One region of the Neptuniibacter sp. QD37_11 genome, then DNA from elsewhere that is predicted to be linked to it. Evidence: predicted binding sites of a transcription regulator. Region 1 holds the regulator's gene; the other holds the start of a gene.
What was found. The regulator sigma-54, encoded in region 1, starts transcription at its own class of promoters, with help from an activator protein. The targets are predictions, from matches to a motif close to TGGCACNNNNNTTGCTNT.
Positions count from the first base shown of each region.

Region 2: a site for sigma-54 is predicted at 3,732-3,749, ahead of ACMXYT_RS16610 (ANTAR domain-containing response regulator). Genes of this name have one in related genera too.

Region 1 covers NZ_CP180552.1:2,647,726-2,653,865, reverse strand. The annotation lists gene ACMXYT_RS12340 (HPr family phosphocarrier protein) at 1-253, opposite strand, end outside; gene rapZ (RNase adapter RapZ) at 259-1,116, opposite strand; gene ptsN (PTS IIA-like nitrogen regulatory protein PtsN) at 1,125-1,583, opposite strand; gene hpf (ribosome hibernation-promoting factor, HPF/YfiA family) at 1,600-1,890, opposite strand; gene ACMXYT_RS12320 (RNA polymerase factor sigma-54) at 1,949-3,463, opposite strand; gene lptB (LPS export ABC transporter ATP-binding protein) at 3,518-4,243, opposite strand; gene lptA (lipopolysaccharide transport periplasmic protein LptA) at 4,255-4,767, opposite strand; gene lptC (LPS export ABC transporter periplasmic protein LptC) at 4,757-5,329, opposite strand; gene ACMXYT_RS12300 (KdsC family phosphatase) at 5,342-5,860, opposite strand; gene ACMXYT_RS12295 (KpsF/GutQ family sugar-phosphate isomerase) at 5,860-6,140, opposite strand, start outside.
Region 2 covers NZ_CP180552.1:3,507,853-3,513,992, forward strand. The annotation lists gene ACMXYT_RS16600 (putative bifunctional diguanylate cyclase/phosphodiesterase) at 1-698, opposite strand, end outside; gene ACMXYT_RS16605 (molybdopterin-dependent oxidoreductase) at 922-3,552, opposite strand; gene ACMXYT_RS16610 (ANTAR domain-containing response regulator) at 3,782-4,387, shown strand; gene ACMXYT_RS16615 (CmpA/NrtA family ABC transporter substrate-binding protein) at 4,405-5,430, shown strand; gene ACMXYT_RS16620 (CmpA/NrtA family ABC transporter substrate-binding protein) at 5,896-6,140, shown strand, end outside.

The DNA.
Region 1 (6,140 bases):
AGCGATTATTGATTAGTTCTTCGATGGCAATGAGAGCGCTTTCTTCATCTGCTCCCTGAGTTTTTACGCATAGAGTAGTGCCCTGGCTAGCAGCTAGCATCATAACGGACATTATGCTTTTTCCATCAACTTCTCGACCATCCTTTACTAAAGTGATATCAGCAGAGAAGCGTGAAGTAACACCGATTAGCTTTGCAGCGGCGCGAGCATGGAGACCTAGTTTATTTATGATTTCTAGTTCTTTTTCTTGCATCAGTGTTAACTCAATTCTCTATGGCGAACATGAACATTATCCATGCGCTGTGAAAAATGGGAAGCCAGACGTTCGCTTATATACACAGAGCGATGTTGACCTCCAGTGCATCCAATTCCAATTGTTATATAGCTGCGATTGTTTTCGGCAAAGCGGGGCAGCCAGCGAGATAGAAATTCTGTAATGTCGCTGATCATCTCGTTAACTTCAGGAGAATTGTTCAGAAACTCTTCGACTGGTTGCTCTTGTCCCGTAAATCTTCTTAGTTCAGGTATCCAATGGGGATTAGGTAGCGCACGGACGTCGTATACGAAATCGACATCTAGAGGTACCCCATGTTTAAAGCCGAAGGACTCAAATTGAACTGAAAGCGTCTGCTCTTTTCGTTTAGCTACGCGGAGTTTAACTGTATCCCTTAGGTCATAAAGGGAGAGGCGTGTCGTGTCTATCCTGATATCCGCAAGGCTAGCAATGGGTTCAAGTAGCTCTGATTCGGATTGGATCGACTGCTGTAGATTCTTATGTTCATCTGAAAGCGGGTGTTTTCTTCGGGTTGAACTGTATCTTTTTAATAGCGTAGCTTCAGATGAATCGAGAAAAATTACTTCATATTCTGCCCATCGTTCTTGGCGAAGGTTAAGCAAAATTTGAGGGAATTTGGAAAGGTTGCTGAGTAGATTGCGTGCATCAATGCTGACCGCTATGCGATCCGGGTGACTAGGTTCACTACTCATTTGCTGGACTAAATCAGGTAGCAATAATGCTGGGAGGTTGTCTATGCAATAGAAGCCTATATCTTCTAGAGCTTGTAGAGCCGTACTTTTGCCGGAACCGGATCGACCGCTTATCACTACAAGCTTCATTTCACATCCTATGAACTAAGTTGGCAAATTGCCTGATAGAGCGCTTCGTTATCTGCAACACTTCTCAGCTGTTCTCGCACGCTTTCTTGGCTGAATAACTCAGCAATCGCGGCAAGAGTTTGTAAGTGTTCAGATGTAGCATCTTCTGGTACCAAAAGAACAAACAAAAGATCTACCGGTTTGCTATCTATAGCGTCGAAATCAATTGGTTGAGCTAATTTGATTAAGTAGCCTTTGGCATCGCTGCAGTCAGCTAGTCTGCAATGGGGTATAGCTATGCCATCGCCTATGCCAGTACTACCTAATTTCTCGCGGCCGTGTAAGCCGTTGAAGATACAAGATGCTTCTAGGTTAGGGTTTTGCTCTGAAATAATTTCAGATGCTTTTTCCAGAATTCGTTTTTTACTGCTCCCCTCAAGACCACATAGGGTGCTTGAGGGGGTTAATAGTTCATGGACCAGCATAATACGTTGTAGCGGAGGCCTATTTGTGGTTTTTGAGTTTTTCTTTATGTTTTATAACTTGGCGGTCTAGCTTGTCAGTCAGGCCGTCAATTGCAGCATACATATCATCGTGTTCGTGAGTTGCGAACAGTTGGGCGCCGGAGACATGCATCTCTGCATCTGCTTTCTGGCGCTGTTTTTCGATGCTTAGTGTTACTTGAACATTGGTGATGTTATCGAAGTGACGCTCAATTTTCTGCATTTTTTCTAGGACGTAGTTTTGCATTGAATCAGTCAGTTCAACATGATGTCCAGTAATATTAATCTGCATAGGTCTCTCCTACTTGAGTGGAGGCGTTTTGCCGCCGTCCTTATTTATTATCTCTTTATTAAACCAGACGCTTTCTCTCATTAGAAGGTGGAATTCCCATTGCTTCACGATATTTTGCAATGGTGCGCCTAGCAACTTTGAATCCTTGTTCATCGAGGAACTGCGCGATTTTGTTATCGCTCAAAGGTTTAGCTGTGTTCTCTGCTGCAACCATCTTTTTAATTAGGGCGCGGATTGCTGTTGAAGATGCTGCTCCGCCTGTAGCTGTACTGACATGGCTGGAGAAGAAGTATTTCAATTCAAAAATACCGCGTGGTGTGTGCATAAACTTTTGCGTTGTTACACGAGAGATAGTTGATTCATGCATCTCTACTGCTTCAGCAATATCGTGTAATACCATAGGTTTCATGCCTTCTTCGCCATGATCTAGAAAACCAGATTGTCGTTTAACGATCTCATTCGACACTTTTAATAGGGTTTCATTACGGCTTTGTAGGCTTTTAATAAACCAACGTGCTTCTTGAAGATGGTTTTTCAGATAGGTGTTATCCAAACTGTTATCTGCACGCTTTACTAAACCTGCATAACCGGAGTTTATTCTAAGTTTAGGCGAAACTTCTGGATTTAGGTTAACAGTCCAAACACCGCGTTGTTTTGTTACGATGACATCTGGGATGACATATTCTGCAGCGGTCTGGCTTATGCTAGCGCCAGGTTTAGGGTTGAGGCTTTGAATGAGCTGAATAACTTGTTGTAGCTGTGGCTCTTTTAGGCGCGTCTTGCGCATTAATTGACGATAGTCGTGGGTGCCTAGAAGCTTGATGTATTGATTGACCACTTTAATGGCCTCATTACGCCACGGTGTATCAGATGGAAGTTGGCGAAGCTGTATAGCTAAGCATTCACTAAGGTCTCGACAAGCAATACCGGCCGGATCAAATTGTTGAATACGATGCAGTACGGCTTCTATTTCATCAAGTTCAACTTCGTCACTCTCATCGGAATTTTGTTCCAAAAAGTGCTCATGAATCTCTTCAAGAGGAACAGTTAAATAACCATCCGGATTAATGCCATCAATAATGTTGGTCGCAATGAGTCGATCCAGATCGCTCATAGGCGTCAAGTTTAGTTGCCAGTGAAGGTGATCTTGTAAGGTTTCTTCTGCCGTGTCATTTGATTCAAACGAATCAAGATCTTCTTTACTTAACGTTGGTGTGGAAGATTGATAGGTGTCTTCCCAGTTACTGTCAGTAGATAGCTCTTCAGGAATGCTCTCATTCCAATTATCTTCAGCCGCAGGTGTGTCGTCGAAGTCCTGTTCTGCTGAAGTGTTATTCTCTAATTCTTCGGCAGCAGCGCTTTGATGTGTTTCTAGGTTGTTATCCTGTTCATTAGATGGTACATCAGTAGTGTTGTCATCCTCAGATACATCCAGCATAGGATTGCTTTCAAGTGCCTCCTGAATCTCTTGTTGAAGATCCAGTGTAGATAATTGCAGCAGGCGAATCGCTTGCTGCAATTGTGGTGTCATTGTGAGCTGTTGCCCAATTTTTAAATGAAGCGCTTGTTTCATAATACGGCGGCACTAACTCCAGAGGCTACAATCATCTAGTTATTATCTATGGGTTTATAAGGTGAATTGATCACCGAGATACGCATCGCGCACTGCTTCATTATTCATAATGTCATCAGGCTTACCATTGGCAAGTATAGTGCCTTCACTGACAATATAGGCACTTTCGCAGATATCCAGTGTTTCTCTGACATTGTGATCAGTAATCAAAATGCCGATACCTTTGGACTGAAGGTGACGAATCGTTTGTTTGATGTCATTGACTGAAATAGGGTCAACACCAGCAAAAGGTTCATCTAAAAGCACAAATTCAGGTTCGGTTGCTAAGGCTCTGGCAATTTCAACCCTACGTCGTTCACCGCCAGATAGGCTCATGCCAAGGCTATCGCGAATATGAGTGATGTGAAATTCTTCCAGAAGCTCATTCATTTTGGACTTGATAGCTTGTTTATCTAAATCTTTTCGTGTTTCTAGTATCGCGAGCAAGTTGTCTTGTACAGATAGTTTGCGAAAAATTGAGGCTTCTTGAGGCAGGTAACCAATGCCTTCACGAGCACGCCCGTGCATAGGAAGGGCTGTGATATCTTGATCTTTAATTTTAACTTGGCCACGGTCTGCTTGTACAAGACCGACTATCATATAAAAACAGGTGGTTTTGCCTGCACCATTGGGGCCGAGAAGCCCAACAATCTCACCGCTATTAATTTTAAGTGAGACGTCTTTTACTACTTCTCTTCCTTTGTAGCGCTTAGCTAAATTTCGCGCTTCCAATAAGCTCATTACAGCAGGCCTTATTTCTTCTTAGTGGGCTGAATGACCATGTTTACACGGCCTTTTTCTTTAGCGTCTTTTGATGTTGCACCAAAAGCATCCACAATTGATTTGTCTAGGTCATAAACAATTTTATTGCCAGTAAAGGTGTCTTTGCCTTGTACTACTTTGGCACTTTGCGTAATGGTTAATTTCTTTTTGTTAACCATATACACCATGTGTTTACCCCAAGCATCACTGAAGTCACCATTCACTTCTTGTTGTTGGCGGAAGTGAGCGGGTGCGCCTTTAGCGACTAATTTATCCACACCTTCGTTGGCGCGGTGCATATCTACATGGGCTGCTTCGATCAGCAGTGAACCTTGCTTGATAATGACATTGCCCTTATAGGTGGTGATACCAGTCGTGTCATTAATGCTAGCGGAATCTGCTGTGATGTAGATCGGCTTATCCTGATCATCAGGCAGGGCGAAACTGGTATTCGACGCAAGCAAACATAGTGCAACAAGCGTTTGTGATAACCTAATCAACATTTTGATGTGTTCCTTCTACCCTTGAATGCAAATTTAAAACACGGGTGTTGAAATTAATATCCATTCCAGTGCCTTGCATTAGAGTGTGTTCAGTTTCTAAATTCACTGGCAGGTCTGTTTCGGCGATATCTTTTTTGGGATAAATCGTCAGCGCTTCGGTGGTTAGCTTTTTGCTCGAGCGCGCATTTGAATTATCAATAACAATGACATTACCTGCAAGATCTATTCGGCTGTTATCGTCTTGTGCTGTGCCTGTATCTGAAGAAATGTTGACAACGGAGTTGTCGGATCGATAAAGATTGCTTTTAGGTTCAATCAGTAAATTTTGTTTGTCTGACGGACTATGTTCTAGCCGCGGCGTCGTTAATTCTTGCTTTAGATTGCCCTTAATGTCCCATTCTTTAACCGCTGCTTGGTCGACAAAATAATCCATCTTTTCAGATAGGGGGGTATTGGTTGTACCGTGTTCTTGAGGTGAGCCTGAAAATCCCCAATACAGTAGTATTGGGATTAAAATGGCAGCAGCGATAATTATGCGTAATTTACTACTTAGATCAGGCATTTGCAGGAACTTTTAAAGGTACTTAGCATGTAATTGTTCAAGTTTACCTTGAGCTTCAAGGATATGCTCGCAAAATTCTCTTGCAGCCCCTTCACCACCTCTGCGTAAGCTACACCAATCGGCATGTTGCTTAACCAATTCGTGCCCGTTTGGAACAGAGGCGCCGAATGCGCAGTGACGAATAGCGGATAGGTCCGGCAAATCGTCACCTATATAAGCAGTTGTAGCTGCACTATGTGAGGTGTTAGACCAAAGCTCTTCTAAAGCGATAAGCTTATCTTCGCGGCCTTGAAATAGGTAATGGATACCCAGTGATTTACTGCGAAGTTCTACTTGTGGGGAACTACGCCCTGTAATGATTGCAGTCTCGATTCCTGCTTCCATCAATAGTTTTAGACCAAGGCCGTCCAGTGTATTGAACTGCTTGACCTCTTGACCATTGGGGAGAAAAAGAAGCTGGCCGTTGGTTAAAATGCCATCTACATCAAAAACAGCAAGTGTAATGTTCTTTAGAGAAGTTGTTACTGTCATTAAATTACGCCTGCTTTAAGTAGGTCGTGCATGTTTAGAGCGCCAATTGGTCTATTTGATTCATCCGTCACAATAAGTGCGTTTATCTTCTTGGCTTCCATTATTTGTAGGCACTCAGCAGCTAAGGCTTCGCTACTGACTGTGGTGCCTTTACGAGTCATGACATTATCTATAGCTGTGGTTTTAAGATCTACGTTCTGATCTAGCGCCCGGCGTAAATCTCCATCGGTGAATATGCCGAGTAACTTGCCGTCTTTATCTACGATTGTAGTCATACCTA
Region 2 (6,140 bases), 860 kb from region 1:
GGTTGTAGACCTGAATTGAGCATACTGGGGTTATTGCCAATCAGCTCTTCCCTGCTATAACCACACATCCTTTCAAATGCGGCGTTTACTTCAAGAATATTGTTGTTTTCATCAGAGACCAGAAGCCCCTCATTCGTATGTTCAAAAACTCGATGAGAAAGATCTAACTGCTGATTTTTCTTTTGTAGAAGAGAGATCTGTTTCTGCTGCTCCCTCTCCCAGAGAGTGCGCTCTAATTCAGCAGACGCACGTATGGCGAAAAGATCGAAAATACCCAAAACATCTTCGCAGGCCTGATCCTTTTGCTTAAACAATGCAACCAATAAACCTATAGGTTTACCCTCAGCATCTTTTAGGCTTTTGCCAACATAACCTTGCAAGCCAAAGTCATCCAGCATTTGGTCGCCAGGGAAAAGCGTTGCTATATCACGGGGATAAACACATATGCCGCCACTGTAAACTTTGTCACAAGGCGTCCCCTCCAGATCATAAGAAAGCTTTTCACCTAACTGCCCTTCGCACCATAAGGAGACAGTATTTGCTTGGTGGGAAACTAAATCTAGTTCACCAATCAGGACATAATCAGCATCAATCAGTTGAGCGAGACTAGTGACCAAGACATCAAAATACTGATGACCACTATGCTCATTTACCAGCTTAAGCGCTGCATCAACGGATTGATCAAATTTTAAACTCATACTACCAATATTCTTACTTAACTGAGTTCATTCCTGAGTGCTTTAAATTGCCCCATTCATCCTGATTGATGGCTTTGCTATAAAGGATAGACTTTGGCTGCAGTACATACGAATTAATGCTCACTTCTGGATCATATAAAGAAACAAAAAAAACGACTAATTCTGAGCTAAGCAGTTTGACACAAAAAAGCAGCCTAAAGGCTGCTTTCGCTCAATAAATCCGCTATTTACCCAACATTCCATTCAACTCTGGAATACAGGAGCCACAATTAGTACCGCATTTCAGCTTATTGCCTAATGCATCGAGAGAGTTACAGCCTTGTTGGATAGCATCTTCGATGGCGTGGCTGCCTACTTGGTAACAGCTACAGATGATCTCGCCCGGATCTTCCAGTTCGCAGCCTGTAACGCTGAGTAGGAAGCGGCGTTGATCCATATTCACTTCGGTTTCGGCAAAGAGTTGCTCCAACCACAAGGTCGATGGGATCTGGCCGTAAGGCATACGGAAGAAGGCCCACTCAAGCTGCTCGCCATTGAGACCCGCTGCGCGGAAGCTATTTTGGTTGGCATCTTCCAACCAGATATCGATTTCACCAAACTGTTCCTGACACCAGCTACGCATATCTTCGATTTTGTTGCTGTCTGCCAGATAGTAGAGCGATGCACTCTCTTTGGGCACGCGCGACCAATATTCAACCGGTAACGCATTATCAAGGGGCTTGCGGGTAATCAGCCAACCTTCCCAAGCGGGGTTATACGGCTCGACATTGACCACCGCGTGTTTACCTTCTGGCTGACCCGAGAACGGATCGACCGCCGGTTGCACGAGAGCACCCATACGCGCCTTGGCACTGAACTGTTTGTTCCAGTGCATAGGCACAAAGATTTCACCGCGGCGCTGATCGGTATCAACGATACGGGCACGACCGATATATTCCGCCTGTATGTTTTTAAGTTTAACGAGCTCGGATTCTTTGATATTCAGTTTTTCCGCGTCCTCTCTGTTGAGCTCAACAAAGGGTTCTTCGCGGTGTTGAAAAAGGCGGCTGGTACGCCCTGTATGGGTCATTGTGTGCCACTGATCACGAATACGGCCGGTATTCATAACAAAAGGCATTTCGTCGCAAGGCTGCTGTAGCGGGTCGTGTGGATCGACCGTAATAAACTGTGCCTTACCCGATGGGGTAAAAAACTTACCGTCTGCAAATAAACGCGCAGTGCCATAAGGCGCAGCATCAGTTACCGGCCACTGTTGTGGTTTTAAAGCATCGTAGCTTTTCAGATCCAGATCTTGCAGCAGGCTGATATCAAAGGCGCGGCTACCGTTGTTTTCAAAACCCGATAACTCTGCATGTTCTTTAAAGATCTCGTAAGGGTGATCGTAGGTGAAGGCCTGCTCATAGCCCATACGCTTGGCCACTTCGCTGATAATCCACCAATCTGGTTTCGCTTCGCCTGATGGCGGCAGCAAGCTGCGCTGGCGGGAGATACGACGCTCAGAGTTAGTTACAGTACCGTTTTTCTCACTCCAGCCCGTCGCCGGCAGACAAACATTGGCAAGGGCAACCGTATCGGTATGCGCCATACAGTCAGATACCACCACCAGCGGGCATTGTTTCAAGCTGCGAACCACTTGATCGGCATTTGGCAAACTTACCGCAGGGTTGGTACCCATAATCCAGATCGCTTTTACTTTGCCCGCTTCAATCGCTTCGAACAGATCCACCGCTTTATAACCGGCGCTAGTCGCAACATGATCGCTGCCCCAGAAACGTCCTACACGGTCGACCGCCTCTGGCGAGTTTAGCTCCATATGTGCTGCAAGCTGATTCGCTAGGCCACCGACTTCGCGGCCACCCATTGCGTTTGGCTGCCCAGTAATAGAGAACGGTCCTGCACCCTCTCTACCTAGGCGACCCGTCGCAAGGTGACAGTTAATAATGGCATTAGAGTTATCGGTTCCACTAGCTGACTGGTTCACCCCTTGCGAATAGAAGGTCACAACTTTTTCAGTTTTGGCGTACCACTCAAAGAAGGTGCGCAACTGCATGATAGGCAGATCACAAGCTTTAGCCACGCTTTCAACATCTGGGAAAGTAAGCTCGGCATTAGCACGGGCATCAGCGAAGCCTTCAGTGAAGTTGGCGATATATTCGTAATCAAGATGATCATGACGCGCTAAGTAAGAAAGCAAACCAGTAAACAGAGAGCTATCGGTTTCGGCTTTGAGCTGAATATGCAGATCGGCGATATCACAAGTCGCGGTTCGACGAGGGTCTACCACTACTATTTTCAGATTAGGATTCTTAGCTTTTGCCGCTTTCATGCGTTGGAAAAGGATTGGATGGTTCCACGCAGCGTTTGAGCCGGTGATGATGATCAGCTCGGCTAGTTCTAGATCTTCATAGCAGCAAGGAACAGCATCGGCACCAAAAGCGCGCTTATAACCAGCTACGGCTGATGACATACAAAGGCGCGAGTTGGTATCGACATTGGCGGTGCCGACAAAGCCTTTCATCAGTTTGTTGGCAATATAGTAATCTTCGGTAAGGAGCTGGCCGGAGAGATAAAAGGCCACAGAATCGGGCCCGTGCTCCATTACGGTGCGCTTGAAACCTTCCGCGACTGTTTCAAGAGCACTGTCCCACTCAACAATTTCGCCATCGACGACTGGGTTGAGTAAGCGCCCTTCGGCCCCTAATACCTCGTTTAATGAGGAGCCTTTTACACATAATCTGCCAAAATTAGCGGGGTGTTCTTCGTTACCCTTTACTGCAACTACGCAATCGTCAGCAATTTCGGCCTTTACCCCGCAGCCCACGCCGCAGTAAGGACAGGTCGTTGTCGTTTGCATCTTTACCTCCAATAAAACTATCCAGGAGCAACGTAAATATTTGGCTTACTGGTCAGTTTTTTGGAATGCAGGCACCTGCATACCCTAAACTGAAGACAGAGTAAGCACGCACCGTTGCGCATCAAAATGTATTGCTCCTAGTACAGCAAAGCGCGTGCCATAAAGCGCCCGAATAACCATGGAACAAATATTGCTTTATGACAGGCTATCCAATTCCGGAACTGGATTAATGAGTAAAGTAAACTGTTTAAACGTGCTGTTGATCGATGACGAGCCCATTCGTGTGAATGCGCTTGAGAAGGCGTTAAATACGCTAGGGCACCATGTTGTCTGTCATCTACCTAACACCACTGATCTAAATAAGCATGTCGAGGAGAACCACCCCGACATAGTCATTATAGATATGGATTCACCTAACCGTGACACGCTGGAAAGTATGGCGACGATGAGCCAGAACAATCCACGCCCGATCGTTTTCTTTGCGGAACAACAGAACGACCGCAGGACGATGGCCGAAGCAATCAACGCCGGTGTCAGCGCTTATATAGCCGACGGCCTACAACCAGACCGCGTAAAAGCGATTATGGATACGGCGATTGCTCATTTCGATGCTCACAGTTTATTACGTGAAGAGTTGGAGAAAACCAGAAACCAACTGGCAGAACGCAAAACCATAGAGAAAGCCAAAGGCATGCTGATGAAGCATCAAGGCTGCGACGAAGAACAGGCATATCAAACCCTGCGTAAGCTTGCGATGGACCGAGGTCAGAAAATTCCCGATGTGGCACGAAATGTGATTGAAGTTTTACAACTGGCGAACGGCCTGAGTAAGTAAAAGAGATAGGAGCTGATATGTCAGAAGCACTGACACTAGAAAAAACTGACCTGAAACTAGGTTTTGTGGCACTGCTCGATTGTACCCCTTTGGTTGTTGCGCGCGAGAAAGGCTTTTTTAAGAAACATGGTTTGAATGTCATCCTGAGTAAAGAGTCCTCTTGGGCCTCTATTCGCGACAAAGTAAGTTTTGGATTATTTGATGCAGCCCATATGCTGGCACCAATGCCGCTGGCTGCAACATTAGGCTTAAACGGTAACCCTACACCGATGATGACGGCGTTATCCCTCAGCCAGAACGGTACGGCTATCACTCTATCGCAAGAACTGTATATAGCGCTGTCGAATAAGATCTCTGATTGGGATGACTGCGAGCAAGTAGGCCAACAGTTTAAAGAGCTGATCCAACAAAGCGGACGCAAACCGGTTATCGCAACCGTTTACCCCTACTCAAACCATCACTACCAACTACGCTTCTGGTTAAACCAGAACAACATCAATACCGAAGAGGATGTGCAGCTGGTCGCGGTACCACCGACCAAAATGCTAGATAACCTTTCCACCGGTCTGATTGATGGTTACTGCGTAGGTGAACCTTGGAATAGCTTAGCTTTAGTGCAACAGATTGGTGGCCTTGTGAGTACCGGCCATAAGATTTGGGGCTCCCATATGGAGAAAGTGCTGGGCGTCACGCAACAGTGGGCTGATCAACACCCAAATACCCACCGCGCTTTAATTAAAGCACTCCACGAAGCCTGCCTATGGGCAGAAGATCCAAGTAATCAGGCTGAGATATTAAAACTACTCGCACTGCCACCTTATTTAGATCAAGCAGCAGAGCAACTATCTAAGTTCACTCCACCCTATTCGATGGAGCAGCATTTCTCCGGCGAGAATGTGAACTGCCCAGATCCTGACCATGGGCTGTTCTTAATCGATCAGATGCGTAAATGCGGCCAGATTGGCGAGCAGGCATTTGATCAAGATGAGATCGTTCATAACGTCTATCGCAAAGATCTATATCACGACTGGATCGGCGCTTAAATCTAAATTGAAAAGAACAGGCTCAGTTCATAAGAACTGAGCTTTTTTTCTCTACAAAGCTCCGATCCTAAAACCCGCCCTTCTATTGATAATCTTTATTCCATTTAAAGCCCCTTTTTAAACCTTTCGCCCCAAAACAAGCTTCACTTGCCCCATTTTTGCTCTCGCACTTTTGCACCAACTTAATGACCAAAAGCCCTATTGTGCACCGCAACAAACCACGACCTAAACTTACAGAAACACACAGAACTACCATAACTTATTGTTTTTATTGAGTTCAATAAACTCTGGCACAGCATCTGCTCTATTAGATAACAAATGAGAGCACCAATGGCGGTGCACTCTAAAAGTTAAACATGACCCAGAAGGTCACAAAATTTGAAACTAGGCAAAGGCGCCTCGGCTGATCACAGTGATGTGATCATGTTCGGCGCCTTTTTGTTTTTAAGATTGGGAGAACGATCCATGCTTAAGAAGAAAAAGGCTCTACTAAGTAAAGTTATCAGCGGTGCAGTTTTAGCTGCATCATTAATTACCGTCCCTGCATGGGCAGCAATTGGTGAGCCTGAAAAAGAAGATCTGAAGTTTGGTTTTATCAAACTGACAGATATGGCTCCTCTAGCGGTTGCGTACGAAAAAGGCTTCTTTGAAGATGAAGGCCTCTACGTAACGCTAGAAGCGCAAGCAAACTGGAAAGTTCTTCTCGACCG